Regions from separate parts of the Shewanella frigidimarina NCIMB 400 genome, predicted to be linked through region 2. Evidence: predicted binding sites of a transcription regulator. Region 2 holds the regulator's gene; each other region holds the start of a gene.
The links. The regulator sigma-54, encoded in region 2, starts transcription at its own class of promoters, with help from an activator protein. The targets are predictions, from matches to a motif close to GTTGGCACGNNNNTNGNNT.
Positions count from the first base shown of each region.

Region 1: the regulator sigma-54 is predicted to act here: its motif matches at 8,399-8,417, upstream of glnA (glutamate--ammonia ligase).
Region 3: the regulator sigma-54 is predicted to act here: its motif matches at 4,906-4,924, upstream of flgB (flagellar basal body rod protein FlgB).

Region 1 covers NC_008345.1:346,954-358,152, forward strand. Annotated here, with positions in the region: gene SFRI_RS01660 (alpha-ketoacid dehydrogenase subunit beta) at 1-185, opposite strand, end outside; gene SFRI_RS01665 (thiamine pyrophosphate-dependent dehydrogenase E1 component subunit alpha) at 199-1,173, opposite strand; gene glnG (nitrogen regulation protein NR(I)) at 2,286-3,698, opposite strand; gene glnL (nitrogen regulation protein NR(II)) at 3,735-4,772, opposite strand; gene SFRI_RS01680 (DUF4124 domain-containing protein) at 4,912-5,436, opposite strand; gene ppnP (pyrimidine/purine nucleoside phosphorylase) at 5,568-5,879, opposite strand; gene typA (translational GTPase TypA) at 6,227-8,038, opposite strand; gene glnA (glutamate--ammonia ligase) at 8,519-9,928, shown strand; gene SFRI_RS01700 (diguanylate cyclase domain-containing protein) at 10,136-10,372, shown strand; gene SFRI_RS21830 (type II secretion system protein) at 10,426-10,965, shown strand; gene SFRI_RS01710 (Lrp/AsnC family transcriptional regulator) at 11,158-11,199, shown strand, end outside.
Region 2 covers NC_008345.1:4,015,079-4,026,277, forward strand. Annotated here, with positions in the region: gene SFRI_RS17355 (BolA family protein) at 1-118, opposite strand, end outside; gene SFRI_RS17360 (STAS domain-containing protein) at 123-446, opposite strand; gene SFRI_RS17365 (MlaC/ttg2D family ABC transporter substrate-binding protein) at 443-1,111, opposite strand; gene mlaD (outer membrane lipid asymmetry maintenance protein MlaD) at 1,122-1,595, opposite strand; gene mlaE (lipid asymmetry maintenance ABC transporter permease subunit MlaE) at 1,637-2,422, opposite strand; gene SFRI_RS17380 (ATP-binding cassette domain-containing protein) at 2,409-3,233, opposite strand; gene SFRI_RS17385 (calcium/sodium antiporter) at 3,411-4,373, shown strand; gene SFRI_RS17390 (KpsF/GutQ family sugar-phosphate isomerase) at 4,418-5,395, shown strand; gene kdsC (3-deoxy-manno-octulosonate-8-phosphatase KdsC) at 5,398-5,964, shown strand; gene lptC (LPS export ABC transporter periplasmic protein LptC) at 5,961-6,521, shown strand; gene lptA (lipopolysaccharide transport periplasmic protein LptA) at 6,508-7,089, shown strand; gene lptB (LPS export ABC transporter ATP-binding protein) at 7,086-7,817, shown strand; gene SFRI_RS17415 (RNA polymerase factor sigma-54) at 7,960-9,444, shown strand; gene hpf (ribosome hibernation promoting factor) at 9,470-9,757, shown strand; gene ptsN (PTS IIA-like nitrogen regulatory protein PtsN) at 9,760-10,203, shown strand; gene rapZ (RNase adapter RapZ) at 10,200-11,063, shown strand; gene SFRI_RS17435 (HPr family phosphocarrier protein) at 11,084-11,199, shown strand, end outside.
Region 3 covers NC_008345.1:1,362,770-1,373,968, reverse strand. Annotated here, with positions in the region: gene flgG (flagellar basal-body rod protein FlgG) at 1-762, opposite strand, end outside; gene flgF (flagellar basal-body rod protein FlgF) at 774-1,517, opposite strand; gene flgE (flagellar hook protein FlgE) at 1,806-3,185, opposite strand; gene flgD (flagellar hook assembly protein FlgD) at 3,246-4,031, opposite strand; gene flgC (flagellar basal body rod protein FlgC) at 4,055-4,471, opposite strand; gene flgB (flagellar basal body rod protein FlgB) at 4,474-4,872, opposite strand; gene SFRI_RS05985 (CheR family methyltransferase) at 5,009-5,842, opposite strand; gene SFRI_RS05980 (chemotaxis protein CheV) at 5,915-6,835, opposite strand; gene flgA (flagellar basal body P-ring formation chaperone FlgA) at 7,206-7,913, shown strand; gene flgM (flagellar biosynthesis anti-sigma factor FlgM) at 7,988-8,317, shown strand; gene SFRI_RS05965 (flagella synthesis protein FlgN) at 8,420-8,893, shown strand; gene SFRI_RS05960 (chalcone isomerase family protein) at 9,050-9,610, opposite strand; gene SFRI_RS05955 (DUF2947 domain-containing protein) at 9,691-10,170, opposite strand; tRNA gene SFRI_RS05950 (tRNA-Arg) at 10,383-10,458, opposite strand; gene SFRI_RS05945 (flagellar assembly protein FlgT) at 10,662-11,199, opposite strand, start outside.

The DNA of each region.
Region 1 (11,199 bases), 1.2 Mb from region 2:
CGGTCACGACCAAACTCCGTCATTAAGCCATGAGTTGCGCCTAGTACACCGCCCCAAGCATCTTGTTGTCCAGCTGCACCTAAGCCACCGGCAATATCTTCGCCTAATAGTATGACTGACGGATCTTCTAGCATGGCGTCACGCATGCCTTCGTTGAGTGCTTCTCTAAAAGATTTTATAGACATAACTTCCCCCAAATCATAATGAGTAATTGGCGTAAACGTCAGTGGTGAGTTGGTCGATATTAGGTATTTCAGCGGCTTTAGCTTCATCGACGGCAGCATCAATGAGTGTTTTGACCTCATCATCGATGGCATCTAGCTCAACTACGGTTAGCATTTCGCCACCCGTGACCCTAGCGCGGAAAAATTTTAGCGCATCGAGGTAAGTACGTTCGTCACGGACTTCACCAGGAGGACGATAGGTGGTGGCGTCACCTTCAAAGTGTCCGTAATAACGAGTAAATTCAATGGCAATAAAGCGTGGACCAAGGCCTGCTCGCATCGCATCAACGGCTTCTTTGGCTGCGCGGTAAACGGCAAAGTAATCATGTCCGTCGACCTTTTTTCCTTTTATCCCAAATCCCGCGGCTCTAGCAACAGGATCATGGCCTCCCATGGACCAAGCACTGGCGGTGGATTCGGCATAACCGTTATCTTCCAATACAAATAGCACTGGTAATTGATTAACCGAAGCAAAGTTCATCGATTCAAGTATGGTGCCTTGATTAAACGCGCCGTCGCCAAAAAAGGCGACTGCAACCCCATCGGTGCCACGTACCTTAGAAGACAAGGCTGCGCCACAGGCTAATGGGCCACCACCACCGACAATACCATTAGCACCAAGCATGCCTTTGTCTAAATCAGCAATGTGCATGGAGCCGCCTTTGCCTGCGCATAACCCCTCTGCGCGGCCGTAGATTTCTTTCATCATCCCCATCACATCACAACCTTTTGCAATGCAATGGCCATGGCCGCGGTGGGTACTGGCAATGTGGTCTTCATTATTTAATTGCTGACACACGGCTACAGCTGATGTTTCTTCACCGGCATATAGGTGAACAAATCCAGGTATTTGTCCTGTGGTGAATTCTTTGTGCAGACGTTCTTCAAATTCTCGTATGGTGCGCATTTGTCGGTACGCTTCCAGTAATTGTTCGCGATCAATATGCATTTGTCTTTCCTCCAAAATAAAAACCACAGAAGGCTAAGAAGTCCATTTAGTGCTGTTCAAAACAAGTGAAACAGTCATTCAGGTAGGCAGTGAAAGTGCTACATATCTACCGTGAAGCCTCACTTAATCGCAGTACGGGTCATTTCTTTAGCGGCTTTCTGGTTCGGAATGTTGAGAGGAAGAACGTCGTCTTTAAATGCCGTATTAAGTCTGTTAGGGATGACATTTTTTCAAAGGATGAAAGGGCGAGTGTATTTACCATAATGAAGTGAATAATATGGCATACACCATGTTGTTTCCCTTGCCTGTGATGACGTTGTAGCCTCAACGCGTAGCATGACGTGTTCCAAGTTGACGTTGATGTCATCTTTTTCCATGCTTGGTCACTCAATGTGGATACTGAAATGGTGTGGGTCATGTTGCTAGAGGACATATTGCTTTTTTTGTCATCTAACGCGCAAAGTTGACGCGTAAAGCGACCGAAGACGATAGCTTCGTAATAGAGCGGATCCCCGACGGTTTTAGGGGAAATAACTGTTTGCGGCAAGTCCATGATTTCTACCTTCCTAATTAAAGGAGAGTCTCAGCACACAAGTATCAGTATATTCCTGTACTGCGAATAAAATTTGATCTGCATCAACTTTGGTTAATATTTGAACAGGTATGTTATTGGCATCATTTTGGGGATTACGTTGAGCATCACTCTGAAATAGCTCTGAACATAATTAAGAACATAACTGGGGACAGAATATGGCTGGGATATTAACACCACTCACTATTGGAAGGTAATGTGTAGAGAAAATACTGTTTGAGGGTATTGTTTGAGTCGTGTGTTTGGCTTTGTTCATAGTAATTGAGTGGCGAAGTTAATGGGCCATGATTACGAGAATTATGATGATTATTGAGTGGATGTCGGATATGGATTTGTGTGATGACACTTAATTTATTAGTTGATAATTCAGTATAGTCTGATGAAAAATGGCTGTTTGAGATACAAGGTTTATTCTGTGTTGGATTAAGATTTTGTTAAGTGAGTAAAACATAACAAACCTTAATCCAACACAAGCATTACTGCCAATATGATGACTAAAGTTGATGGCTAATGTTAATGGTTAATCCATCGACAGTTCTTTCAATTTACGCGTTAGGGTGTTGCGGCCCCAACCTAGGCGTTTAGCGGCTTCTTGTTTATGACCTTGAGTATGTCTTAGTGCTGTTTCAAGTAAAATACGTTCAAATTCAGGTTGCACTTCAGTGAGCAAATCACTTTCACCTGCAGCCAACTTTTCATCAATCCAATCAGTGAGTGCGGTTTGCCAGTCACTTGCTCCAACCTGTTTCTGCTGGGTTGCAATTGGATCTTTAAGCAATTCTGGTGGTAAATCTTGCGGTAAAATTTCTTGTCCGGACGCCATCACTGTTAACCAACGACAAGTATTCTCAAGTTGGCGAACATTGCCCGGCCAAGGTAAATTAGCCAACTTTACGGCTGTTTCTTTGGTGAGTATTTTGGGTTCAACGCCAATCTCTTTCGCAGCCGTGTTTAAAAAGTGATTGGCGAGTTGGGCAATGTCTTCACGGCGTTGCGATAACGGCGGTAAGTGCACTCGGATCACATTGAGGCGATGAAATAAATCTTCGCGGAAGGTGCCTTTTTGTACCTGTACCTCAAGATTTTGATGCGTCGCAGCAATAATTCGCACATCAACTTGCACAGCTTGATGACCGCCGACACGATAGAACTGACCGTCGGCAAGTACTCGTAATAATCGCGTTTGCACATCGATTGGCATATCACCAATTTCATCTAAAAATAGCGTGCCACCATTGGCTTGTTCAAAACGGCCTTGGCGTACGTTGGCTGCACCAGTAAAAGCGCCTTTTTCATGGCCAAAGAGTTCAGATTCAATCAAATCTTTGGGGATAGCAGCCATATTTAATGCAATAAAGGGCTTGTCCTTACGAGGGCTGTGTTTGTGTAATGCGCCAGCGACTAATTCTTTACCGGTACCAGATTGACCATTGATAAGCACACTAATTGATGAGCGAGATAATCGACCAATGGCACGAAACACTTCTTGCATTGCCGGGGCTTCACCAATAATTTCAGGGGTTTTTATGGTGGTATCAATCACAGGTTGTGGCGCTTGCTCTGTTGCATGTGTGAGTGCGCGTTCAACTAAATTAATCGCTTCATCAATATCAAATGGTTTTGGTAGGTATTCAAATGCACCTGCTTGATATGCGCTCACCGCACTGTCTAAGTCTGAGTGGGCGGTCATGATGATCACTGGAATATGCGGATAATGCAGTTGTAAGCGATCTAGTAAGGTTAAGCCGTCAGTACCTGGCATGCGGATGTCTGACACGATGACTTGAGGTTGTGATGCTTCTAAAGCTTGCCACAAGGATTCTGCAGCAGCAAAGCTAGCCGTTGACAGTGATGCGCCTTTAAGGGCTTTTTCGAGAACCCAACGGATTGAACTATCATCATCGAGGATCCAAACTTGTTCACTAATGTTCATGTTACTACCTCATTCTGCCTACAAAGGGCATGCTAGTTATTGTAATGGCAGGTTAATAATAAATTCGGTATGCCCTGGTGCCGAAACACAATCAATGCGACCGCCGTGTAATCGGGCAATGTTATGTGCAATAGATAATCCTAACCCTGAACCTTCGTCACGACCGGTGACCATAGGGTAGAAAAGGGTATCCATTAACTCAGCAGGAATACCGGGGCCGTTATCAATAATGGATAAGGCGAGTACCACTTTATAGCGCTGTGTTCCAATGGTGACTTGATGTTGAGTGCGAGTGCGAATGACAATATCGCCACCACAATGTTCTAAAGCTTGTATCGCATTTTGCACAATATTCAATACGGCCTGCTGCATTTGATCTGGATCCATCTGAATATCAGGAATTGATGGATCGTAATCTCGTTTTAAGCAGATATTGTCTGGCAGTGCCATTTCAACGAGCTTAAGCACTTTTTGAATCACTTGATGGATATTGTGTTCAGTATGTTGCGTTGGACGTTGTGGGCCAAGCAAGCGGTCGACTAAATTTCGTAATCTATCAGCCTGTTCGATAATCAGGCTGGTAAATTCTTTTAACTCAGGTGAGTCGAGCTCTCGAGATAACAATTGCGCAGCGCCTCGAAGCCCGCCCAGTGGGTTTTTAATTTCATGAGCTAAGTTACGCACCAAAAACTGTGCTGCTTGCTGTTGGGCGTCCATATTAAGCTGCTGATGAATACGGCGTTGTTGGTCTACTTGGCGTAATTCTAATATGCTGAGGTTATTGTCATTTTCAATAGGCACCAAGGTAATATCAATGGTGTGATGTTGGCCGTCTAGGGTAATTAATGCCGCGGTATTCACTGTAAGCCCTTGGCCAGCATTAATCGCATCGCGGAGCAATTGTGGCTCAACTCCCATCAGTTGATAGAGCTCAGGAAGCGTTTGTTCAAGCAGCTTATAGTTACCTACTCCCAATAATTGTGCGGCCGCGGCATTAGCATAGCTCGGCTTGAGCTCGTTATTAATAACGAGCACTGCGGTGACTAAGTGATTGAGAAGGTTATTTGTGTCCATTAGCCGTCCTAGTATTGGGTTGCACCATTATGATGCACCAATTTGGTGCGTATCACAACCCGGAACACACAAGCTTTTTATAAGATAAAAGATCACCTACAAATTTATAAGTGAATGAATAGAATAGTTTTTATCTTAATTATTTAGACTTTTTTGCTGGTCCAAATACAGATGCTTGGTGAAGGAATATCTTTCTAGGAGAGCTTGATGCAAGGACTTTGCCGCTTTGTGTTACAGCGTTAACAACCAGTGAGTGTTCACCTCTATTAATGCCTGTTAATTGGAATATATTCGATACTTGAGCAGGGGCTGTGATAACTCCATCGACTAATAATGTCATTAGCACGCCACGAGGTAGTTGAGGGGTGATGCTTACTGACACGGTAAATGCGCCGTTATTGTCACGCACAGTAGCTTCTTCTTGGGGAGAGGTTATCGAAATCGAGTAATTAATTGATGCTTCTGTTGTTGGAGTAATATTGATTTTTGTTGGGGTGTTAATCGTCATGTTATTTTGGGTGTTTTCATTTAATTCAACAGCTTCGGCATTGTTTTTTTGTTCATCCGAGTAATGAACTTTGCCCTTTTCATCTACCCAACGGTATACGGTAGCAAGACTTTGGGCGCTCAATAATAGCAAACTAATAAGTAAGATAAGGCGCATGATGCACTCCATAAAACGACAGTTTTAATAGAGTAGACGTTTTTATAAAAAAAATCAGCTTAAACTGATTTAGTTAAGCTGAATTGAAGCGGCACAGTTAAGTCGCTATTGTTTATTAAGGTGCAAGAAAACTATATGTATTGGCAGCAGTATTCTGAAATTTGATCTGTTCGAATACTAAAGCTCACATTTGGTGCAAGTTCAAACTGGCTTGCTTCTGCATATGCAACCCACTCTGTTTTACCTGGTAATAACACGTCAAATTTACCGGAAATAACCTGCATTATTTCACCTTGAGCCGTAGAGAACTCATATTCACCAGGCAATACCACGCCAAAAGTTTGTTTACTACCATCAGCTAATACTACGCTTCTGCTTATCACTTTACCGTTAAAATACACATTGGCTTTTTTAGCGACGCTTACCTGTTGTAACATACTCATATATTCTCCCTAAAAATGATCTTGGCATGAATCTATCTGCGTTTACGTAAAATATCTAGTTAAATGTTTTCATGTTGTATCATTAGAGTCGCTTCGCTGCTAAGGCGTGACTTCGCCACTGCTAGAGTCGCTTCGCTGCTAAGGCGTGACTTCGTCACTACTAGCGTTGCTTCGCTGTTAAGCTATTGACTTTATAGCCTCTAGCCGCGGAGCGTACTAGCAGCGCAGCGTCCTAGGCCTTTCGCTTATAGCCTGATAGACGAGGCAACAAAAAGCCCAGATGCATGCATCTGGGCTTTTTAGGTCTCAATGAGTGGCAAAGGTAATTTGCCACTCATTGATGGTAATTAACCGCGGTTATTACGCTTACGTTCGTTTTCAGTTAAGAATCTCTTACGAACACGGATGTTCTTAGGAGTTACTTCAACTAATTCATCATCATCGATGAATTCAAGAGCTTGCTCAAGCGTTAAGTTAATTGGTGTAGTCAATACTTGTGCTTCATCAGTACCAGATGCACGCATGTTAGTTAGCTGTTTACCTTTCAAACAGTTTACTGTCAAATCGTTAGAGCGAGCATGAATACCCACTACTTGACCTTCATACACTTCAGCAGCGTGACCAATAAACATACGACCACGGTCTTGCAAAGCAAATAGAGCGAATGTTAGTGCTTTACCTGTTGCGTTTGAAATCAATACGCCGTTAGCGCGTTGACCAATATCGCCACCTTTGTGTGGACCGTAGTGATCAAATGAATGATAAATTAGACCAGTACCAGATGTAGCAGTTAAGAATTCGGTTTGGAAACCAATTAAGCCACGGCTTGGGATAACGAAGTCGATACGTACACGACCTTTACCATCAAGCTGCATGTCTTTCATTTCGCCTTTACGAACACCTAATTTTTCAATTACGGTACCTTGATGTTCTTCTTCAACGTCAACTGTTACAGTTTCGTATGGTTCATGTAGCTCACCATCGATTGTTTTTAGAATAACTTCTGGACGAGATACGGCTAATTCATAACCTTCACGACGCATGTTTTCAATTAAAATCGATAAGTGTAATTCACCACGACCTGATACGCGGAAACGGTCTGGACTTTCTGTTTCTTCAACGCGAAGTGCTACGTTGTGAACTAATTCAGTCTGTAAACGTTCAAGAATGTTACGTGAAGTAACGTACTTACCTTCTTTACCCGCGAACGGAGAAGTGTTTACTTGGAATGTCATCGTTAGCGTTGGTTCATCAACAGTTAACGGTGGCATTGCTTCTACTGCATTCACTGCACAGATAGTGTCAGAGATTTTAAGCTCGCCTAAACCTGTAATAGCAACGATATCACCAGCATTTGCAATTGGCACTTCTGTACGGTCAAGACCCATGTAACCTAATACTTGGCCCATTTTTCCGTTACGAGTCTTACCGTCAGCGCCAATAATAGTCACTTGTTGGTTAGTTTTAACGCTACCACGGGTAATACGGCCAATACCGATAACACCCACGTATGAGTTATAATCGATTTGAGAGATTTGCATTTGGAATGGCGCTTCAGCATCAGCGTCTGGGAAAGCAACTTTCTCAACGATAGTTTGGAATAGCGGCGTCATATCATCGCTCGCTACATCTGGATCTAACGTTGCAAAACCATTTAATGCCGAAGCGTAAACGATTGGGAAATCTAGTTGTTCGTCAGTGGCACCTAAGTTAACGAATAAATCGAATACTTGGTCAATAACCCAATCTGGACGAGCACTTGGACGGTCAATTTTGTTGATAACAACAATTGGCTTAAGGCCTTGAGCGAATGCTTTCTTGGTTACAAAGCGAGTTTGTGGCATTGGGCCATCAACTGCATCAACCAATAGTAATACTGAGTCAACCATAGATAGAACGCGTTCAACTTCACCACCGAAATCGGCGTGGCCAGGAGTATCTACGATATTAATACGGTAGTCGTTCCACTGGATGGCAGTGTTCTTTGCCAGAATGGTGATCCCACGTTCTTTTTCAAGATCGTTAGAATCCATAACCCGCTCAGTAGCTTCTCCACGAGATGCAAGGGTTCCTGACTGCGCCAACATTTTGTCAACCAGGGTTGTTTTGCCATGGTCAACGTGGGCAATAATGGCGATGTTACGTAAATTCTCTAGCACGGATAAACCTCTAAACCAGCAAATAAAAAAAAAGGATCTAACAGTAGTTATAGATTATAGCCACTGTAAAAAAGCGTGCCATTCTACTTCACAGCAGCTTTTGTAGATAGGATTATTTTTGAACACTTGTAAATCTATTACTTGCTATGCGTTAAAAAACAGCATAAAACGTATATATATTAAGCATAACCATGATGTAAGACAAAAATGTGACATTGGCTAAAACAGTAACATTAACATGGCGCACCATTATGGACTTTTGCACCATGATGAAACATAGTGATGCACGAGGTTGGTGCAAGGTTATGATTTAGAAGATTTGGAAACTTTCTCATCTTCATAAAATCAATTAGTTAGCGATCTGGCATGAATATCGCTTTACTGCTGATAATTATGTAAAGATTCGTTTTCCAGGTGCATCATCTGGCGAATGGCAAGATTATTTAAGGGACAACCCTTTACCCTACCGGAGGCTTGAGAATGTCAGTTGAATCAGTTTTAAAACAACTTGTAGAGTTAGAAGTTAAGTTTGTAGACTTACGCTTTACCGACACTAAAGGTAAAGAGCAGCATGTTTCTATTCCTTCTCATCAAGTAGATGAAGATTTCTTTGAAGACGGCAAAATGTTTGACGGTTCTTCAATTGTGGGTTGGAAAGGCATTAATGAATCTGACATGGTGCTAATGCCAGATCCAACCACTTTCGTGTTAGACCCTTTCACTGAAGAAACAACAGCACTTATTCGTTGTGACATTTTAGAGCCTGGTACTATGACAGGTTATGACCGTGACCCACGTTCTATTGCTAAGAAAGCTGAAGCTTACCTAATTTCTACTGGTATTGCTGACACAGTATTGATTGGTCCAGAGCCAGAGTTCTTCTTATTTGACGATGTCCGTTTTGGTACTGACATGTCAGGTTGTTTCGTGAAGATTGACGCAAAAGAAGCATCATGGAACTCAGCTAAGAGCTATGAAGAAGGTAACACTGGTCACCGTCCAATGGTGAAAGGTGGTTATTTCCCAGTTGCACCAGTTGATTCTTCACAAGATTTACGTTCGGCAATGTGTTTAGTACTTGAAGAAATGGGTCAAGTAGTTGAAGCGCATCACCACGAAGTAGCAACAGCGGGTCAAAACGAAATCGCAACACGTTTCAATACGTTGACTAAGAAAGCTGATGAAATTCAAATTCTAAAATACGTTGTTCATAACATGGCACATGCTTATGGTAAAACAGCGACATTTATGCCAAAACCAATCGTTGGTGACAACGGTAGCGGCATGCACGTGCATCAGTCTTTAGCTAAAGACGGCGTTAACTTATTCGCAGGTGACAAGTATGCAGGTTTAAGTGACCTAGCGCTTTACTACATTGGCGGCATTATTAAGCATGCCCGTGCATTGAATGCGTTCACTAACCCAAGCACAAACTCTTACAAGCGTTTAGTGCCACATTTTGAAGCGCCAGTAATGCTTGCATATTCTGCACGTAACCGCAGTGCTTCAATTCGTATTCCAGTGGTACCAAGCCCTAAAGGCCGTCGTATCGAAGCGCGTTTCCCTGATCCACATGCAAATCCATATTTAGGTTTTGCTGCATTACTAATGGCTGGTCTTGATGGTATTCAAAACAAGATCCACCCAGGTGAAGCAATGGATAAAGATCTATATGACTTACCAGCTGAAGAGGCTGCTGAAATTCCACAGGTTGCGACGTCATTAGAAAACGCACTTGAAAATTTACAGGCTGACCATGAGTTCTTAACTAAAGGCGGCGTATTCAGCGAAGACTTTATTCAGTCTTATATCCAACTTAAAACGGCAGAAGCAGAACGTGTTGCACGTACTACTCACCCACTTGAGTTTGAAATGTATTACAGCTTGTAATTCTTGAGCGCAATTGCTTAAACAAGCAAGCCAATAGAAAAACCCGATAAGTGATTATCGGGTTTTTTGTTTGTGGATCAATGAACACAAAGATATGTAAATTTGACTAAGCTGTAGTTGATAGCAAAATAGGTATCATTTAGAAGGCTAAAATATTATTTGCTTAGTTTAGGCTCAAGAAATGATTGAAACTCATTCGTAATCACAATCCTTTTATATGATCATATCGATAGTAGTACTGTAATGGCTACCGCAAGCAGTATTCTTGAACTGATCAAACAACCTTTTCAAATAGGCACATATTCTTTAACCATTAGTGCATGTATTGGTGCAGCCATTTATAAAGGTGTTGATCGCGATACAGATAGCTTAATCCATCGTGCAGATGTTGCGATGTATCAGGCTAAATATGCCGGAAAATCTCAGGTGATACTGGCTGATTAACATTTTAAAATAGAGAATAATGTTATTTTTTATTTGGCTGCAGGATATCTAAATTGATACATACAAGCTCATTTAATCATGGTCGTTTGTCGTGGCGTAAGCAGCAAGGTTTTAGCTTAATAGAACTTGTGGTAGTGATTATTATTTTAGGCATCCTTGCTGTTGTGGTTGCTCCAAAATTTATCGGTTTAAAAAGTAATGCTTACGCGAGTAGTATGCAGGGCGTTGCAGCAGCAATTAATAGCGGTAAAATCTTGGTTTATTCTGCTTGCGTGATAAGTGCAGGTTGCGATGAAACAGCCCCTGGGACCAGTAATGGTTTGGGCAATAGTATTATGGTACAAGGCCAATCAGTAACGTTAGCTTACGGATATCCGCGTCATACTTCAGCCGGTATCGTTAGAATGATTAACATTGCCGACAACAGTGGCGGTGGTGAATTTAACATCACAACCTATGATGTTAATAATCGAAGCGGATTACGTATTCGTCCAAATGCAGATTATGCTGCCAATAAATGCGAAATTAGATATTCGCAACCACAAGCCGCAGGAGAGTCACCGTTAGTTGTTGTCGATATTGACGAGTGTTAAGTGTTGTTATTCTCCGCTAGCATCACCTCAAGTTACCCTCTTTAGATAAATGCCATGTTAACTTTATGGCCTTTATTGTTTTGCGGCGCCCATTTGCTTGAAATATTTGTGATTAACGTAAATTTGTAGAGGAATTCACTCAGGAATATGATATTTATACCGTTAATCACTCACTAAAAAGCGATTTGTTTAATGGATAAAAAAGACCTCAAGCTATTAGAAATTTTACAACGT
Region 2 (11,199 bases):
TGCCTTCAAAGCATTCACCCACGGCAACTACTTTATAATGGCTGCCATCAGAGGTCACATGTGCTTCAGTGAGCGACAACGCCTCTGTTAAAATCTGTTCAATAACCTTGCATTCCATGAAATCAATTACCTTTACTATTTGAAACTATATTTGGCTGAAAAAAAGCGTCTAAATCATAAAGCTCAATCATTTTCTTGAGCTGCTCACTTGGATTAACCAATTGACGTGACACACTTGTTTCTTGGCTACTTGAAGCATGTAGTTTGATAAACGCTAATAACAATGCAACACCTGCACTGTCGACGTATTCCAATGCTGATAAGTCTACCACTTGAGTCGATGCAGTAAACAATTCATGGCGTTTAGGCCACAATTGTTTTACTTCATCTTGTGTTAATCGACCGCTGACAATGCAACGTTGATCTTGTTGATTGAAGGTAATCACGCAGCTGCAGCTTCTTTTGCTGGTTGGCGATCAATAGTCTGTTGAGTTTTATCATTCAACATTGTAATCACCGCTTCAATACCTTGCTGACGGATTAAATTAGAAATTTCAGACTGTTTAGAGGCGAGTAAGCTCACGCCTTCCGCCACTAAATCAAATGCTTTCCAAGTGTTGTCTTTCAAACGACGCGCTTTAAATTGAATTTTAATCGGTGGACGACCTTTTTCGATAATCTGCACGTTCACTTCAACTATTTTTTCATCGCTAAAATCACTCGGTGGATCAAATGCGACTTTTTGATCGGTATATTCTGTTAATGCTTGAGCATAAGTGGCAACTAAATAGCCTTCAAAAGCCTCAACAAAACGATTACGTTGATCAACGGTTGTATCACTTAAATACTGGCCCATAACTTTATATGCAGCATATTTATAATCGACGTAAGGCATAAGCTCTTCACGTACAATCACTTTTAAGTGACCTAAATCGGCATTAATTAATTCTTTATCTGATTTAAACCGATCAAAGGTCATATTGGCGACTTGTTTGATCATCTCATAAGGATCACTCGTGTTCACCTCATCATTAGCAGCCGTAGCACCTTGACTGATAACGGCACTGCCAACTAGGCATAAAGCTATAACACAACTAAAAAATGTTTTCATAATAGCGTTCCTATTTATCTTTAGATGACATGCTGTATAACAGCTGACCAATTAAATCTTCTAAAATCAATGCGCCGCGCGTGTCATGTACTTTATCACCATTGGCAAGCATCGAAATGTCATCGTCCATAAACCCAGGTGTTAAACCAATAAACTGCTCGCCAAGCAAGCCTGAAGTCAAAATGGCCAAACTACTGGTTTCAGGAAATTGATCAAAGCGCTTATCCATTGTTAACGTCACAATAGGCACTAGTTTATGAGTATCAAGGGTAATATCAGTCACACGCCCGACAACAACACCGCCCACTTTTACTGGTGAACGCACCTTTAAACCGCCGACATTGTTAAACTCGGCTACCAACTCATAAGTCTGGGCGCTAGATTTTAATTCGACATTTGCAACATTGAATACCAATACACAAAATGCCAATAAACCTGACAACAAAAACACGCCTACCATTAACTCTATTTTCCGTGTCAACATACTCTTAAACCACTTAAATTAATCTAAACAATGAAAAAATCTTAATTTCCGAACATGATTGCCGTAAGCAAAAAGTCCAGTGCTAAAACCGCTAAACTAGCCTGTACAACCGTTGAAGTTGTTGCGCGACTGATGCCTTCAGGGTTGGGTTGGACTTCGTAACCTCGATACAAGGCAATCCATGTCACCACCACACCAAAAATAACACTTTTGATCAAACAGTTAACTATATCTTCTCGCCATTCAACTGACGCACGAAGAATAGACCAAAATGCACCGCTATCGATGCCTTTCCATTCAACACCGACTAAATGTCCACCCAAAATACCCACTAAGCTAAACATCAACGCCAGTAATGGCATACTAATCACACCCGCCCAAAAGCGCGGCGCAATGATTTGTCTTAGCGGGTCTATTGCCATCATTTCTAAACTCGACAATTGTTCGGTCGATTTCATTAAACCAATTTCGGCGGTTAACGCTGAGCCTGCTCGCCCAGCAAATAATAACGCTGCAACAACTGGCCCAAGTTCACGTAACAAGCTTAACGCCACCATAGGCCCTAAACTTTCTTCAGTACCAAACTCAACCAGAATATTATATCCCTGTAGAGCCAATACCATACCGATAAACAAACCCGACACTAAAATGATGACCATCGAACGGACACCCAGCACATAAACCTGTTTAATCAGTAATGGAGTGCCTTTTTTAATGCGAGGAACATGTACGATCGCGCGCCATAACATAATGCCAGCTCGACCATAACCCAACACTATTTTCAGTGCATATTTGCCAATGTCGGCAATATAATCAATTGCACCCACGAAGTAGCTCCTCTTGATAATCCTCAGCAGGATAATGAAATGGCACAGGGCCATCTGGTGCACCTTGAATAAACTGAACCAATTGTGGATTGTCAGATTGACGTAATTGCTCTGGAGTACCATGTGCAATCACTTTTTTGTCTGCTATTACGTAGACATAATCTGCAATACCTAATACTTCATCTACATCGTGAGAAACCACTACTGAAGTGAGTTTTAATGAATCCGACAACTCACGAATAAGTTTTACGAGCATGCCCATTGAAATAGGATCTTGTCCGGCAAAGGGCTCATCGTACAGTACCATCTCTGGTTCTAGTGCAATCGCTCGTGCCAATGCAGCGCGACGTTGCATACCACCAGATAACTCGTTAGGCATCATATATGCAGCGCCACGAAGTCCGACAGCTTGAAGCTTCATCAATACAATGGTGCGAATAATATCTTCAGGCAATCCAGAATGTTCTCTTAATGCAAACGCAACATTATCGAAAACATTAAGGTCGGTAAACATTGCACCACTTTGAAATAGCATACTCATGCGCTTACGCAATTCAAATAGATCTTTGCGTTTAAGCTTGTGTATATCATGGCCATCAAATAGGACTTGCCCACTGCTGGGGGTTAACTGTCCGCCAATCAATTTCAACAAGGTGGTTTTACCGATACCACTGGGCCCCATGATTGCTGTTACTTTACCTTTTGGGATCGATAAAGAAATATCTTCATAAATCACGCGTGAACCATGGCTAAACGCTAAATGGTTAACTTCTACCAGAGGTTTATTACTTGATTTGCTCATATCAGACATTGGCGTTGAGGAGATAACAGCCTTCCTTGCTTTAAGTTGAAGGCAAATTGTACTGTAATTGTCGATTAAGCGACAACTATATCCATATCATTACGTGGACAATTACTGTGCAATGCTTTCAATTTGAGAAAAATCCAGCGAAAATGCACGTTAATAAATTACTACTATCGGAATCACATGCTAGTTAATATCCTAATGTTAGTTGTTGGCCTTGCTGTTTTAGTTTGGAGTGCGGATAGATTTGTTTACGGAGCGGCTGCATTTGCCCGTAACTTAGGGTTACCTCCAATGTTAATTGGACTCACCATCGTTGCGATGGGCAGCTCTGCACCTGAAATGTTTGTTGCCGCCACCGCATCAATGGATGGCATGCGTGATACCGCTATTGGAAACGTATTGGGCTCAAACATTGCCAACATTACCTTAATTTTAGGATTAACCGCCTTACTAGGTGCCATTAGCTTAGATTCGAAGACCTTAAAACGCGAAATACCTATCATGTTAGCTGCGACGGTATTTGCTGGTTACACCTTGCATGATAATGTGTTGACACAAGCAGAAGGTATCATGCTCATCGCATTACTTTTGCTGTTGATGGGATATTTTATTTGGCAAGCTACTCATGATAAAACCCCAGACAGCTTAGATGATGAACTTGAATCTGAGATCCCTAAAAATGTGCCAACCTTTCATGCTATCATTTGGCTAATTGTCGGTATTATATTGCTCCCCCTATCAGCAAGTTGGATGGTTGATGGCGCGGTGGGTATTGCAAAGTTTTATGGGTTGTCAGATCTTGTGATTGGCTTAACCATTATCGCAGTAGGAACCAGCTTACCTGAATTAGCGGCTTGTATTGCTGGAGTCATAAAAAAAGAACACGACCTCGTCATTGGTAATATTGTTGGGTCTAACTTATTTAACATTCTTGCGGTACTGGCACTACCAGGATTGATTTCTCCTGGTGAAATAGATGCTTCAGCCAGTGGAAGAGATTTCTATATGGTATTAGGCACCAGTGCAGCATTAGCCGTTTTAGTATTATCCAGTGGCGCTAAGCAACAACTTACTCGCTGGCATGGCGCACTATTATTAATCACCTTTATTGCGTACCAAATTGTTGTATTTCAGTCGCATTAGATTGGAGCATAAAGGTAAAGTATTAAGCTAACAGAGAGAGTCGTATGGTAAATCACACTCAATTTCGTCAATGGGGCCGTAAAGTCATTGATATAGAAAAAGCTGCCTTAGATAATTTATATCAATATGTAGACTCGGTTGAATTTGACCAAGCATGTCAATTGATCATGCAGTGCAAAGGTAAAGTGATTGTCATGGGAATGGGCAAATCTGGCCATATTGGTAACAAAATATCCGCGACCTTTGCCAGTACTGGCACACCGGCATTTTTTGTTCATCCAGGAGAAGCCAGTCATGGCGATTTGGGCGCATTAGCCAAAAATGACATTGTACTCGCCATTTCCAACTCTGGTGAGTCAAGCGAAATACTAACGTTAATGCCTGTTATCCAACGCATGGGTGTACCTGTGATTGCTGTAACTGGCAAACCAGACTCTAATATGGCACGTTTATCCAAAATCCATTTATGCATTCAAGTGCAAGAAGAAGCATGTCCATTAGGATTAGCCCCCACCTCCAGCACCACAGCTACATTGGCTATGGGCGATGCATTAGCCATTGCTTTATTACAAGCAAAAGGTTTTACTCGTGATGACTTTGCCTTATCACACCCAGGTGGCTCTCTTGGAAGAAAATTATTACTAAAAGTCGATGATGTCATGCATCAAGGCGATGATTTACCGATCGTCAATGATGATATTTGTATTACTGACGCACTTTATGAAATATCTAAAAAAGGCCTTGGCATGACGGCTGTAGTCGACCATGCCAGTAAACTCGTAGGCATTTTTACCGATGGCGATTTACGCCGGGTTATTGATGCAGACGTGAACCTTCGAACCACTTCTATTGCTCACGTAATGACTAAAAACTGTGTTACCAGCCCTGCTGGTATTTTAGCAGCACAAGCACTGCAAATCATGGATGAAAAGAGCATCAACGGACTGATAGTCGTTAATGAAAAACATCAACCGATCGGAGCATTAAACATGCTCGATATGGTTAAAGCTGGAGTCATTTAATCATGTCAGAATCAACTTCGTTTCACCAAGGATTTTACGGCCCTGTCAGTAATGACATATGGCAGCGAGCTCAAAAAATCAAACTGTTAATCTGTGATGTCGATGGGGTATTTTCAGATGGACGTATTTACCTCAGTAATGCAGGTGAAGAACTCAAAGCGTTCCACACTCGTGACGGTTATGGTGTTCGTTCTTTGCTTACCAGTGGTGTTCATGTTGCCGTGATAACAGGACGTAAATCTAAGATTGTTGAGAACCGCATGACAGCATTAGGTGTCACACATATTTATCAAGGTATTGATAATAAATTTGAGCCTTTTGAGCAATTATTGTCTCTTTATAATGTGACTCCAGATGAAGTGGCTTACATTGGCGATGACATGGTAGACCTACCCGTAATGAAAGCCGTAGGGCTAGCTGTTTGTGTCGGTGATGGTCATCCGTTTGTCAAACAACAGTGCCATATGACAACCACTCTTAACGGTGGCCATGGCGCACTGCGTGAACTCACCGATTTATTACTCTTAAGCCAAGATAAGTTTGCCAGTGCTCATGGTATGAGTATATGAGTAGAGTTTCGCTAGGTATTATTGCTTTTTTTGGGCTTGCTTTTATATTGTACTGGCAAGCACAAATAAAACGCAGTGAAATGGATGCGGTGCAAATACGCGGTATTGAGCGCCCCGATTTTGTTGCAGATAACCTACGCACGACAGAATTCAATCAACTAGGTTTTGTCGAAAGTCGAGTCAGCGCGGAGCACATGGAGCATTACGCTTCAAGCGACATCACTCACTTTACCAAACCTATCTACCTCATTTTCCCTGAAAATGGTAAAGCACAATGGCAATTAAGTGCAGACCGTGGGCAATTGAATAAAAATACCAGCAAAGTCACATTAGAAAATAATGTTATTATTGATGCCATTGATATAGAAGAACCTCTACAGTCACTGAGTACCCAAGCCATTACGGTGGATTTAACCACTATGATAGGCACCTCACAAGAGATGGTGTACATCAAAGGTAAAGGGTTTATTATTCAAGGTTTAGGCTTGCATGCCGACTTGAATTCGCAAAAATTATCGCTACTTAGCCAGGTAGAAGGAACATATGAGCCACATTAATCGTCTCCACACTCGCGCCAATGTTGTGTTACTAAGTAGCATACTTTGCATATTGAGTTTGCCAGCCACAGCGAAACAAGGTGATCTGAAACAAGAATTGAAAATCGCTTCCGCCAGTCAGTCTGCCGACATTAAGAACAATCAAATTGTTTTTAATGGTCCGGTGACAATTGTCCAAGGCACGATTAATATCAATGCAGATCAGTTACGGGCGTTTACCCCTGAAAACAGCACCAGCAAGAGATTAATTGCTACTGGCACCCCTGCTACATTTTCACAAGAATTAGATGACGGTAAAATTGGTACTGCAAGTGCTAACGAAATTAGCTATGACCTTGCCACCACTACACTCACATTGACTGGCAACGCCAAATTGGATCAATCTGGTAGCCAGGTTACCGGTAATAAAATCAAGTACAACATCAGTGCTCAAGAGCTGATTGCCGAAAGTACTGGTACAGGACAAGATCGGGTAATCACCATCATTCAACCAGAGAATTTCCAAGACGAGTCGGCGCCAAAGCAAAAGCTCCCTAAAATCCCTGTTAACAAGCAGATCAAACCATGACCCAAATTACCTTAACCGCTGAAAATCTAGCAAAAAGCTATAAAGCTCGTCAGGTTGTTAAAGATGTGAGCTTAACGGTTAAAACCGGCCAAATTGTCGGTCTTTTAGGCCCTAATGGTGCAGGTAAAACAACCACCTTTTATATGGTTGTCGGCTTAGTAAAAAGCGATAAAGGTCGGATATTAATTGACGATGACGACCTTACTGCCGATCCAATGCATTTGCGCGCCCGCAAAGGTATAGGTTACTTACCACAAGAAGCCAGTATTTTCCGCAAGCTTACCGTTTACGACAACATAATGGCCGTACTGCAAACTCGCAAAGAGCTCAGTACAGACCAACGTATTGAGCAACTTGAGCATCTACTCGAAGAATTCCACATTACTCACATACGCGACAGCCAAGGCATGTCGTTATCGGGTGGCGAACGTCGTCGAGTTGAAATTGCGCGCGCTTTAGCTGCTAATCCAAAATTTATTTTGCTTGATGAGCCTTTTGCTGGTGTTGATCCTATTTCGGTCATCGACATTAAAAAAATCATCCAACAACTTAAAAATCGGGGTTTAGGGGTATTAATTACCGACCATAACGTACGTGAAACGCTAGACGTTTGTGAGCGGGCCTATATCGTTAGCCAGGGTAATTTAATCGCCGAAGGCACACCTGATGAGATATTAAGTAATCAACAAGTTCGTGCTGTGTACTTAGGTGAACAATTCAAGCTATAGTTACTTTACTGGCCTTTAGTCTAGCTAACTCATTTCATTGAACGATACCTAAACAACGTTAAATGTCATTGATGTATATGGCAATCCATTACAGTTTCGAGATTGTCATTTTTATTGAAAATCATCTAGGGATAAGCGGTAAATGAAAGCGTCACTCCAACTTAAAATGGGTCAACACTTAACCATGACCCCACAATTGCAGCAAGCCATTCGCTTACTGCAATTATCGTCATTGGAGCTACAGCAGGAAATCCAACAAGCATTAGATTCAAATCCATTGCTTGAAATAGAAGATGAGTTTTCTGAAGCAAAAGACTCCTTAAAGGAAAATCGCGACCAAGCGGATACCGACTTTAGTGACAACAGCATTGTTAATGTCGAAAAAGATACTTCCACTGTCGACATTGCAGAATCCATGACCAAAGAAACCATGGATGATTTAGCCATGGATACCACATGGGACGAAGTGTACACAGCCTCACCAATGTCAGGTTCAGGCAGTGCGAGCATGCGCGATGACGACATGCCCTTTCAAGGTGAAACGACCGAAGGTTTGTACGAACATTTAGAATGGCAAAAAAATCTTACCCCATTTTCAGACACTGATCTCGCCATTGCCACCGCCATTATTGATGCCATAGATGAACGCGGTTATTTAACCCAAAGTACCGAAGATATTCTTGAAGCCATGGGTGATGAAAATGTGGAACTTGATGAAGTTGAAGCGGTATTAAAACGCGTTCAACACTTTGACCCTGTTGGTGTTGCTGCACGTGATTTAAGTGAATGTCTATTTATTCAATTAGCACAATTCTCTAACGACACACCACATATCGATAATGCTCGTTTGTTAATTAAAGGCTATTTAGATTTAATTGCTGGCCGTGATTTCAGATTATTGATGCGTAAAACAAAACTAAAAGAAAATGAATTACGTGACGCAATCACTCTAATTCAGACACTCAATCCTCGTCCTGGTTTATTAATTACCCCAATGGATGATGAATACGTTATTCCCGATGTCACTGTATTAAAGAAAAATGGTCGCTGGGTTGTAGAGTTAAACCCAGACAACATGCCTAAAATTGGTGTTAATCAGCAATACGCGGCCATGGCTAGAGGCAGTAAAAACCCGTCGGATAGTCAATTTATTCGAGGCCATCTGCAAGAGGCTAAATGGTTTATTAAAAGTATTGAAAGTCGCAACGATACTTTACTTAAAGTGGCAAATTGCATTGTACAATTTCAGCAAGGCTTTTTTGAATATGGCGAAGAAGCCATGAAGCCTATGGTGCTCAATGATATTGCGGAAGCAGTAGAGATGCACGAATCGACCATTTCACGAGTCACCACACAAAAATATATGCACACCCCACGAGGGTTGTTTGAACTAAAATACTTCTTCTCTAGCCATGTCAGTACTGACGATGGCGGGGAATGCTCATCTACAGCCATTCGTGCTTTTATCAAAAAGCTGGTTGCCGCAGAAAACCAGAAAAAACCACTGAGCGACAGTAAAATGGCTCAGCTTCTGGCAGAACAGGGCATAAACGTTGCGCGTCGTACGATTGCAAAATACCGTGAAGCAATGATGATCCCGCCCTCAAACCAACGTAAGAGTTTATAACCTACTAGGCAATGGAGGATTTTTTATGCAAATAAGTCTGACTGGACATCATGTCGAAATCACAGAATCTTTACGTGAATACGTCCAAGGTAAATTTTCAAAGCTTGAACGGCACTTCGATCAGATCCATAATGTACACGTTGTGCTCAATGTAGAAAAATTACAACAAAAAGCAGAAGCTAAAATCAACGTTAATGGCGCAGAGATTTTCGCAATGTCAGAAAATACTGATATGTATGCTGCAATAGACGCCCTGATCGATAAACTCGACCGTCAGGTAATTAAACACAAAGAGAAGAATACAAAACACTAACGATGGAACTTTGTACCATTCTGCAGCCGGAATGCACTACCTGTGCCACACCGGGCAGTAAGAAAAAAGTACTGGAACTCATCAGCAATTTAGTCGCTGCCCAGTACCCAACCCTGTCTTCGCAAGAGGTTTTTGAAAGCCTGTTAGCGAGAGAGAAAATGGGTAGCACAGGTATAGGAAATGGCATTGCGATACCTCATGGTCGATTAACGACCATCGATCACCCTATCGCGATATTTATTAAATGTGAAGAAGCCATTGCCTTTGATGCAATCGATAAACAGCCCGTGGATCTTTTATTTGCTTTGTTAGTACCTGCCGACCAGTGCCAACAACATTTAGGCACGTTATCAAGCATGGCCCAAAAGTTAAGCGATAAGCAAATATTGAAACAGCTTCGCAAAACTCACGACGCAACAGAACTTTATCAGGTTATTACTGCATGAAACTTGTCATAGTATCGGGACGTTCGGGCTCAGGAAAATCCGTTGCCCTGAGAGTATTAGAAGACCTAGGATATTATTGTGTTGATAATTTGCCTTTACCACTTATTGGCACATTATTAGCCCAGCTTAAGGGTAGCAATGATTTGGTTGCGATTAGTGTTGATGTTCGTAACATTGCAGAACAAGGTAAAGTGCTTCAAGACCAATTGGCACTACTTGAGAATGACACTGAAATTATCAGCTTCTTTTTAAATTCCAATGACAAAGTATTGCTTAAACGTTACAGCGAAACACGTCGATTACACCCATTATCTAAAAATCATATTTCACTACAAGAAGCGATCAAATTAGAAGGCCGTTTACTCGAACCGATCGCAAAAATTGTTGATCACTACATCGACACTTCTGCACTAAATATCTACGAATTAAGCGACCAAGTTAGGCAAATATTATTAGGCAGTGTTGATAAAGAGTTAGTGATTAACTTTGAATCTTTTGGTTTTAAACACGGAATGCCGACAGAAGCTGACTTTATGTTTGATGTACGCTTTTTACCTAACCCGCACTGGGAAATTGAGCTGCGTCCATTTACGGGTTTAGACGAACCCGTACAAGAGTTTTTAGGGCGTCAGCCATTAGTGAATAAGTTTATTTGGCAAATTGAAAATCTATTTGAAACTTGGATGCCACATCTAGAACGTAATAATCGCAGTTACCTTACCATCGCGATTGGTTGTACTGGTGGTCAGCACCGTTCGGTATATATTGCAGATCAATTAGCTAAACGGTTTAGACAAGGTAGTAAACACACGGTTAATGCTCGCCACAGAGAGTTAAATATCAGTGATACTAATAACTAAGTGAGCATAGGATCGCGTCAATGATCAAACTTGAACGCCAAGTGACCATTTCAAATAAATTGGGATTACATGCCCGTGCAGCAACAAAACTCGCAGTATTAGCTGCGGATTTTGATGCTAACATCACCTTAACTCA
Region 3 (11,199 bases), 2.2 Mb from region 2:
CATCTGGTCAACTGCCGAGATAACCTTTGAGTTCATCTCGTAAATACGTTGACCTTGAATAAGGTTGACCAACTCTTCTGTTACATTCACGTTAGAGGTTTCTAGTGCTCCTTGGCGAATAGAACCTAAGCCGTCTAACGATGCTGTACCTTGAATAGGTGTGCCGCTTGCACCCGTTTCGGTATACAAGTTTTGTCCTAACGGGTCTAAACCTGCCGGATTAATAAAATCGGTCATGGTTAACTGGCCAATAACCTGACTTGCTGCGGTACCAGGGGTTTGCACTGATACTTCGCCCGATGCAGACACCGTAATACTGGTTGAATCATCCGGGATGGTAATTGGCGGTTGCACCACATAGCCTGAACCTGGAGTTACAATCTGACCGGTATCGTCTAAGCTAAACTGGCCATTACGCGTGTAAGCTGCTGTACCATCCGGCATTTGAACTTCAAAAAAGCCCGAACCTTCAATCATTAAATCTAATGAGTTATCGGTAGTAAGCATGTTGCCTTGGGTAAACATTTTTTGGGTAGCAACAACTTTAGTACCTGCACCAATGTTTAAACCATTGGGTAATTTGCTATTATCTGAGCTTATGCCACCGGCTTGATTAACCGTTTGATACAGTAAGTCTTCAAATACCGCGCGACTTTTCTTAAATCCGACAGTGCTGGCGTTGGCCACGTTATTCGAAATAACGGCAATGTTAGTTTGCTGGGCATCGACACCGGTTTTACTTATCCATAACGCTGGATGCATAATAATTACTCCTAACTAATTCTCATCAAGGAAGTGGACGCCCGATCAATTTCTTCAGCGTTCTTCATCATTTTGACTTGCATTTCGTATTGACGTTGAATATCAATCATGGCGACCATTTCATGCACTGAGTTCACATTACTTCCTTCAACCGCGCCGCTTTCAACTTGAACCCCTGGGTCGTTTGGAGCATTACCACCTGCAATAAGGCGAAACAAACCATCTTCACCGCGCATTAGGTTTTCGTTGCCCGGATTAACTAATTTAATCCTCGCGACCTCTTCTATCACTTCAGCGGTTGCGCCTTGCGGACGTACTGAAATAATACCGTTGGCGGAAATTTCAATTTTCTCAACTGGAATAGGTAACACAATAGGACCCGAAGCCCCCATTACCGGACGGTTACTGCTATTTAACAACATACCTGTGCTGTCAATTTTCAAACTGCCCGCACGGGTGTATCCTTCAGAACCATCTGCCGCTTGCACTGCAAGCCAGCCATCACCCTTAACCGCAATATCAAGATCGCGACCAGTGGTTTTAATTGGACCACCGTTAAAGTTACTGCCTGGGCTTTCCATCATCGAAAATACCCGTGTAGGCAAGCCTTCACCAAAAGCCTGCATTGAACGGGCTTGGACCATGTCTGCTTTAAATCCATCTGTATTGGCGTTAGCAAGATTGTTCGCACTCACTGCTAGGGCATTCATCCCTTGCTTTGCGCCACTCATGGCAATATAAAGAAATTTGTCCATTTTTTGCTCCGTCAAACTTTCTGCAAAAACACTATATACACAGAATAAGCAAGCATCATGCCAATGAGTTTTAAGTTATGTTGTAAGGAGGTAACTACATGAATCGGTTAATCAATAAAATTAACGAATAACGCCTAAGTGTCAAAAAAGCATCTATCAACACTAGTGAGGTAATAACAAAGAGTAGCGAGGAGTAACAATAACAAGGGGAAAGGCAAGGTGTTGCCGTAAACGGCAACACCTATTATCACGTAAACATAAATTAATAAGGTAAAGGTAAACGTAAACTTAGCGGATCTGTAATATCGTTTGATTCAAAGTATTGTTGACTTCAAGTGTACGCGAGTTAGCCTGGAAGTTACGCTGAGCAGAGATTAAATCTACCAGCTCTGTGGTTAAATCAACGTTTGATTGTTCAAGCGCTGATGAACGAATACTACCAAATGTACCGCTATTGGCTTCTCCGGCTAATGCGGCTCCTGAATCTAAACTGGCTTTCCAAGAGGTATTACCCACTTGAGTGAGCCCTTGCTCGTTAGCAAAACGAACTAAAGCAACACGCGATAATGGAACCGTTGAGCCATTACTATAACTGGCGGTAATTAAACCATCTGAACCAATACCTACATTGGTTAATCGACCCACTGTAATACCATCTTGAGTTAATTCGGTCACTTCAAACGGAGATGAATACTGGGTTGGACTATTAAATTTTATCGTAAGAGTCTGAGTGCCATCCGCCCCAGGACCTAAAGCACCCGCACCTCCGGTACCTAGTGCTTCAGTGGTAATAATGGCAGGATCACTGCCTGTATAAGCACCTACAGAGTTAAATTTAAGCACCGCACCTGACCATGTACCAGCAGCCCCGCCAGGGTTAGCAGCTGACACGGTTCCTGTTCCATCAGCTATGCTATCACCATCAGTATCAGTGGAATAAGTACCGGGTCCACTTGCAACGTCAACAGGGTCACCATCAACCGCATAAAATGCCACCCAATTACTTTCTCCAGTATATGAACCGTTCGTTGGCTTAACAAAGTAGGTAGTCATAATATGCGACTCACCTAACGAATCATAAATCGTCACCGAGGTGGAATTATTGAATGTATCAGAATCAGCAGGATTAAAATTAGCTGGATCTAAGGCTGTTTCACTCACATTAAGATTCATCTGCAAACCAACATTTCCGGTTTGCACAGGGCTACCTGCTGTGTCAGGTATCTTAATTGGTTGAGTTGTAGTTAAACTCACTGAAGTTGAGTTACCATCTTCATCCACTGGAAAACCTTGTAAAAAATTACCTGCTGAGTCGACCATATAATTACTTGAGTCAACTTTAAACGCCCCCGCACGGGTGTATGACTGATCTTGCGAACCTAATTCTGAAGAGGTAACAAAGAAGCCACCGCCACTGATCGCCATATCCAACGAGTTACTGGTAAATTGCAAGCTACCTTGATGAAACTGCTGCGCAACTTGTGTGGTAGTTGCACCGCCACCCACTGCAGTTTTACTGTTAGAAAAAATTGAATTGGCGTAAACGTCAGCAAATTCAGCTCGAGATTCTTTAAAACCAATAGTATTGACGTTGGCGATGTTATTCGCGGTCGTATTTAAATCTTTTTGCGCGGCAGCGATACCACTCAATGCGATGTTAAATGACATATTACACCTCTCACATTTAATTCATTTATGATGACAGCTAACGGTTCGTTATTAGCCGTACTATGTTTCAGATACTGCGAGTACGTCAGATAACTTAATTCCACCTACTCCACGCAAATTCAAAATTGCTCCTGTTGCTACAGTGCCTAATGACACACTAGTAACATGAGCGTAAGTCGACACGGCTAAATCTTCCGACGTTCCATCGACTTTACCACTGGCCTTAATGGCATAATTACCCGCTTTAGCTGGGTTACCACTTTTATCTAAACCATCCCAAGTCACGTCAACATTGCCGCCTTTACTGCCGTCAACATTAAAGCTCTTAATAAGCTGACCCGACTCGTCTTCAATCCTTACCGTAATCGTTTCAATCGCTGACGGTGTACTGATCACCCCTTTTATCTCAGAGCTTTCAGTAGAGATAGCGCCGGTATCAGAAGGAATGAGCACTTTACGTCCAACCAAGCCTGAAGCTTGTAACGCCTGGCTAGAACTCATCACAGTATTAAGGTTAAGAATTTCATCATTAAGATTTGAAATACCATCTACTGTAGAAAACGATGCCATTTGGGCAATCATTTGATCGTTATCAACCGGTTTAAAAGGATCTTGCATCGACAACTGCTGACTAAGTAAAGCAAAAAAATCCTCTTGCTTTAACATCTGATCTTTTGATTCAGGGATAGCGCTTTCTTCAGGCAAACGAATTCCGTCTAGGAAAGGATTACCCGTAGTCGTGCTAGTCGTATTTGTCTGTACAGAACTTTTCGTTGTAGCGCTAGTATTAGATGCACTACTGGATTGTTGCGGTAAAGACTGACTGTAAGAATTAACGAGGCTCATTGTTACCTCCTTGAATAATCATACTATTTACCCATCCTTAATGTCTGTTGCAACATAGACTTTGTTGCATCAGCCACCTGAACGTTCATTTGATAAGAACGCGATGCAGAAATCATATCCGCCATTTCTTCCATCACATTGACATTAGGTTTATAGATAAAACCATCACCATCCGCCATGGGATGGTCTGGCGAATATTCTTTTAATAATGGTTTATCACTTTCGACAATGCCTTTAACGGTCACGCCAGGTGAGCTATTTTGTTGGCTATTGGCTTTTAGCATTTCGGCTTCAAAAACAGGATGACGCGCGCGATAGGTTTTATCGACACTGCTAGACACAGAATCAGCATTGGCAATATTACTGGCGGTGGTATTCAAACGCACTGACTGCGCAGACATACCTGAACCAGAAACATTAAAAATATTAAATAAACTCATAATTAATCACCTCGCAATGCTTTACGCATGCCATTAAATTTTCCCTCAAGAAAGCCTAATGACATTTGATATTCGAGCGCATTTTGCATAAATGCAGCTTGCTCTTTTTGCGTATCGACAGTATTACCATCGCCAGTATCAGCTTGATTTGGCATACGATATTGAACATGCTGTTGACTTAACGCCGTTAAATCAAAATGTTTCTCTGTAGTTTGGCTCATACTCAAGCCTTTCTGATGCGAGCTTGCAGCTTGCATAGCAGAAGCAAAATTGACATCTTGAGCTTTATAATGAGGAGTATTGGCATTGGCGATATTACTTGAAATCACTTCTGCTCTTTGCGCTCGAACGCCCAAAGAATATTGGTGAACACCTAATGCATTATCGAAATTAATCGCCATAAAATTGCCTCCATCAGCTAACTGATAGAAATAAAGCAAAGGTTATGCCAACAATTTAATTTATGGGTGAATAAAAGACAAAAACAAACATGCCGACGAATGCCGGCATGATAAATAGGTTAAACTATTATATTATCTAGGTTTTCTTTTGATAATAGATCCCAGGATTACAGCGAACCATATTAAATTCATCGGTTAACCCTGCTAGAGATTCTGACGCACCCAAAAATAAAATACCCTTAGGATTAAGTGCGGCAGCAAATTGCCGCAAAATTTTAGCCTTTGCCTCAGGAGCAAAGTAAATCAACACATTGCGGCAAAAAATAATATCGTATTTACCTAATAAGCTATAACTTTCAAGTAGATTATGGGCTCTAAAGTTAACTAAACGCTTCACATTATCTTTAACTTTCATGTTGCCTGAAGGCAAAGCATCAAAAAACTGACGTTTACGTTCTTCAGACAAACCACGAGCAAGTGCTAAACCATCATATTCAGCATTCTTACAACGATCTAACATAGAAGGTGATAAGTCTGTTGCCTGAATCGTCGCGCCTCCTGGTAAAGTACCAGGTTTACGCTGTTGATATTCCAACACCGTCATGGCCAACGAATAAGGTTCTTGCCCTGAAGAGCATGCCGCCGACCAAATTTTTAATGGTCTGCCAAGCTTGCTGTATTCAGGCAGTAGAGTATTGTGCAGTAATTCAAATGGATAACGGTCTCGAAACCATAACGTTTCATTGGTGGTCATCGCATCTATCACTTCAGCGCGCAGTTGCCGCTCTATCGGTTTCATCGATTTTTTAACCACCTCAGACAAAGAAGGCAAATTATGCTTTCCCATCAAAGGAGCTAAACGACTGCGTACTAAATATTGTTTGTTCTCACCTAACACAATACCGCTATGCTGTTCTAAAAACAGTCTAAATTGATTGTACTCTGCTTCAGCAAGTGATTTATCTGTCACATTATCTTCCTAATATGTAAGCCTATGAGCTCAACCTCCAATATTTTGCAATCTTTTGCAATAATAAAAGGTTTATAAACTTAAATGTTTGTTAACCGCGGCGGCTAACTCATCGGGGTTAAACTTAGCAATAAAGTCGTTAGCCCCTACTTTTTGTACCATCGCCTGGTTAAATACACCACTTAATGATGTGTGCAATACAACTTTGATATTCTTTAATTTTGGATCATTACGAATTTCAGCCGTTAAGGTGTAGCCATCCATTTCAGGCATTTCAATATCAGAAATGATTAACGGGATCTCAACTGACACATCATCCATTTCTGCGGCAATACTTTTCAGTTTTTCTAACGCCTCTCTACCATCTTTAGCGGTATCGATTTGCAGATTTAATGACTCTAACGAACGAATAATTTGTTTACGTGCCACTGCTGAATCATCAATAACCATAATATGATAATGCTGTTCTCTATCAATAGTTAATGCTTCATTGAGCTCTTTACTGATAGAAGTCTTAACCGGTGAAATTTCATCAAGAATTTTTTCAACGTCTAGAATCTCAACCAACTCACCTTCAATCTCTGTCACCGCGGTTAAATAAGAAGAACGGCCAGAACCTTGCGGTGGAGGCATAATCGCTTCCCAGTTCATGTTGATAATACGTTCAACAGAACTCACTAAAAAACCTTGAATACTACGGTTATATTCGGAAATGATAATAAAGCAATTTTCTGTTGATGTCAGTGGACGTCCACCCGTTGCTGCACTTAAATCGATAACGGAAATAGTTGCACCACGAATATGAGCAACACCTTTAACAAAACGGTTTAATTTAGGCAACGTAGTCAGTGGTGGACATTGCAAAACCTCTTTCACTTTAAACACGTTAATGCCAAACCGTTGACGGCCGCTAAGCCTAAACAATAGCAGCTCTAGTCTGTTTTGCCCGACAAGTTGGGTACGTTTATTTACTGAATCTAAAATGCTCGACATAACAAGGCCTTGTAGTTAACTGTCACCCAAAAAGGATAAAAATTGTTCTCTGAAATTATAGTAAACCTTGGTTTAGCATAATACGGTTAGTGCATATCTTACTGATGATCACTCAACTTGAGTCTAAACCATCACCAATCTAACAAATACATATCAATTTAATGAATCAAAAAAGTGGGCATGCAACTTGCTTTAATTTGTATAAATTAGCTCGCACTGTGAACTGACACTTTTTTGACAAAGGGATAATGTTATTCTTATGTCCCCTAGCCCATTTATTTTAGCTTATTGCGTATGCAGAGATTACTCGCATATTTTTCGTTTTTCAAAGTATAGGTGCATTCTGGCAAAACAAGCTAGTATCTTCATTATGAAAGTATTTTTTTTATGTTTTTTGTGCTCAATAACATTTTCTTTGCCAGCATTTGCTAGCGAAGAAATAATCACACCTTCCCTATCGACCATTTATAAGTTAGCTAAAGAGGCGGTAGCCAAAAAAATTGATGCCGACTCAAAAGCTAAAGTGCAAATAACCCCACAAAATCTTGAGGGCCGTATCAGCCCACCAGCCTGTTACCCGCCGATTAATGTTGAACTTGCCAGTGAACGAGCTATTAGTCGAAATAACATGGTAAAACTCAGCTGCAATAGCCCAGACTTTGATTATCCATGGCAAATGTATCTCTCTGTTCGAGTCGAAATACAATATCCTGTTGTGGTTGCTAACCAACTATTGTCCCCAGACCAAATTATTGGCGAACATCATTTACAAGTTATGTATGTTGACCAATATAGCTTAAAAGGTCAGTTTTTTTCCGACATTACGACATTAATTGGCTCACGAGTGAAACGCCGGGTAGCGAAAGACTCTCCAGTATTAAGTAATAACCTGTGTTTTGTTTGCAAAGGTGACACTGTTTCTATCTATGCAAAAACCACTAATGTAGAAATAAAAACCCTTGGGGAAGCACTGCGAGATGGCAATATCGATGAGGTTATCAGAGTAAAAAACAGTAACACTAGCAAACAATTTGATGCTGTTGTAATTGGCGTTGGCGAAGTTGAAGTAAGAATGTAAAATAGCGTTAAAGTTTTTTCCTGGGGTGCCGATAGCCTGATTGGAAAACCTGATTCATTACGCTGGAGCCTACCATGGCAATTGACATTAAGCATAACACTGCTACCAATACACAAATGCGCACTGCACGTGACACGCAGTCTGCTACGCAATCTACAACTACTGCAGCCCCAAAATCAGCTGCACCGGTTAAAACAGATTCCGTTAGCATTACCTCTCAAGCTCAACAGCTTCAGAGCGCGCAAACAAAAATGGCATCGTTACCAGAAGTCGACCAAAAAAAGGTCGCTGAAATTAAGCAAGCAATCTCTGAGGGACGATATAAAGTTGACCCAGAAAAACTTGCGGCGAATATTGCCAGCTTTGAAGCAGAGCTAGGCGGTTTATCGTTTGACAGAGAGTAACCGTTAAACGTTACTCTTTAATTTGTTTTAACGACACACAGATAATTAGGTGCAAACTTGCATCATAGAGAAGTGTTAGTTAAGAAAACCTAAGAGTAATTTATGACAGAGTTAAACCAGCAATTACATAAGCAAGCAAGCGAAGAACAGCGCAAAGAGCTACACCAACTGCTTGATAACCAAAATCAGACATTAGTGCAGCTGAAATCGCTTATTGTTGAAGAAAAAGCGGCATTATCCAAACAAGATGCCGATAAGCTGCTGGCGCTTTCCAAAGATAAAACCCAGTGCTTATTCAATATGAAAACTACTGACGAGAAACTGGCAAACCACCCACAGCACGATCTGCTTACTACCGATGCTGAATTGGCACAACAAGTCGCACAAGCTAGAGCTATTCTCGCCGAGTGCAAAGACATCAACAGTCAGAATGCCAGCTTGATTGAGCTCAATATCGCCAGCCTCAATCGATTTGCCCAAGCATTACAAGCCAGTCGCAATGCCTCAAGCTTGACCTACAATGACAAAGGTAAAACTTCTACCATTTCAACACTAGGCAATGACTTTTCAGCCTAATAAAGCCTAGAGGCTATAAAACTTAGCAACAGCCTAGAGCGCTGCGCTGCTAGGACGCTTCGCGGCTAGAGGCTATAAAATCTTAGCTGCGAAGCTGTCCCTAGAAGCGCAGCGACCCTAGCAGGACGCAGTCCGCCCTAGAACCTAGCAGGTGATTTACTGAGCTAGCATAGCTTGGCGTAAACTTTGTTGTGCAGGCTCTTCACCTAACCAAATCTTAAGTAAAGCCTGACGAAATGCCTCTCCAGCAATATCTCCCTGAGCTATCCCATTTTTAATACTGCTCACACCCTTGCCTTTTTGTGTAACAAAAGTAAATTGATCACCTTCGACAATTTCATCTGCAAACAATTGGGTAAAATGTTCAATATCTTTGGCAATTGAGTGAGTGTCATTGTCGGTAGCACCTTCAAAACCGTCAGTAATGGCATCACGCATTTTGTCTGAAGTGATCATCCCAGAAGTAATCGTTAGCTGGATCACCGTTATCGGCTGAGCAAGCACATCTTCCAGAGTGTGCGCTTTTGTCGGCAGATATAAACTACCCACATATAAATCCATAAAAAATTTACTGCGTACACCAGCGCCATTCAATATCAATGGCTGCTCTACGACTGTCATTTGCTCTGCTACATCAACATCTGCAATCATGCTAGCTTGTGCCAACATCGGCATCATTAACGATAAGCTCAATCCAATTGAAGCTAATACTTTCATATAAACTCTCTAAAAATCTGAAATACCAACGACTACAACATCAGCCGTTTAACCAACAACCGCAACTCAAGTCGGCTAATTTAACCGCGAACGCCTAATTTATATTGGCCATTCTGTAGAAACATCAAGGCTTGCTTGTGCTTTGGCGAGATGAGTATTGGGCCATCATCAAAAAATAAAAAGCACTTCCAATTACGCACAAACACATCCCAGCGAGTTTCAACTATTTGGTACTTTTCATAACAAAAGTACACCACCGCATCATCAGGCCATTGAATATGCGCAATAATTGCTTCAGGCATCGCATTATCATTAGAATCCCATGCCGACTGCCAATGCTCCGTTGCCGCCCAAGCATCTTGCTTTATTGGCCAATCGCCTTTTTCAAACAATTCAGCACGACTACTCTTATTGCTTATCCACTTATCCCACACTTCCATGGCACTTTTATCGGTCAGTGGTTTAATCAAGGCCTTATCATCATCTGATACAGGCAAATCTTTATGGTTAAAAATCCACTTACGCTTATAAAGATCAAACGGAATATATGAATGTGACAAACAACTGCTCCTAGCAACAAAAAATGAAGCGCAATTATAGCGCTAAAGCCGATCAGACTGCGATAGCGATAGAGATAAATGATGTGATGATTTGTTAAAATATTAATACTGAAGATAAAAAGATTAATTGAAGAAAAGTCTGAATCTAGGAAAAAACGACTAAATTAAAATGAGGGTAAAAAGATTAGTAGCAAGAATTAACATAAATTATATGGTCTCCCCACAGGGACTCGAACCCCGATCGGCCGCTTAGGAGGCGGCTGCTCTATCCTGTTGAGCTATAGAGAGACCACGTGATTATACTGAGTTTATAATCGAATTAAACCTTTTATATTTAATTGCTTGATTAATAACCAACTAATTCATAATCGCCTTACTCTTATCGATTAGCACTTAGCACTTAGCACTTAGCACTTAGCACTTAGCACTTAGCACTTAGCACTTAGCACTTAACACTTAGTTTGGAACAATTAGCTTCTAGTAACCAATCATTAGTTCTTAATCGCAATGTCGTTCACTTGAATATTGTCAGCGCTGTCGATGCCGTCAAATATTGCGGTTGAGCTGTTTTCGGTAACTTGTTCGATAACCACATTGGCACGGCTTTTTGTGGCTATGGCACGCATGGAATTAAATCTGTCTGGGATATTCTTTTGTAATACGATTTGGAACTTATCACCCATTTTAACGCCATTTTTACGGCCTAAATTAATGATAATACGATCCCCTTGCCTGGCTACAATTTGGCCTAATAATGGACGACAGTTTAACTGCTTATCCAGCGACATGACGCTTTGCTGTAAAATATCGCTGATCGCCTGACCATAAGATGATCGCCAAAAGCGCTGGTTAGCAGGTGAGACGATTTCTTGTCTTTCAAATTCCCAAGGCGCTGAGGTGGCGAATGATTCTGACCACACCACTTCACCGCTGATCCCGTGGTAAAGGGTTAATTTAAATATAAACTGTCTTAGTGGATCATCCTCGACAAAGCCCATGTAACTGCTTTGAGCTGGTTCGGTCGAAATA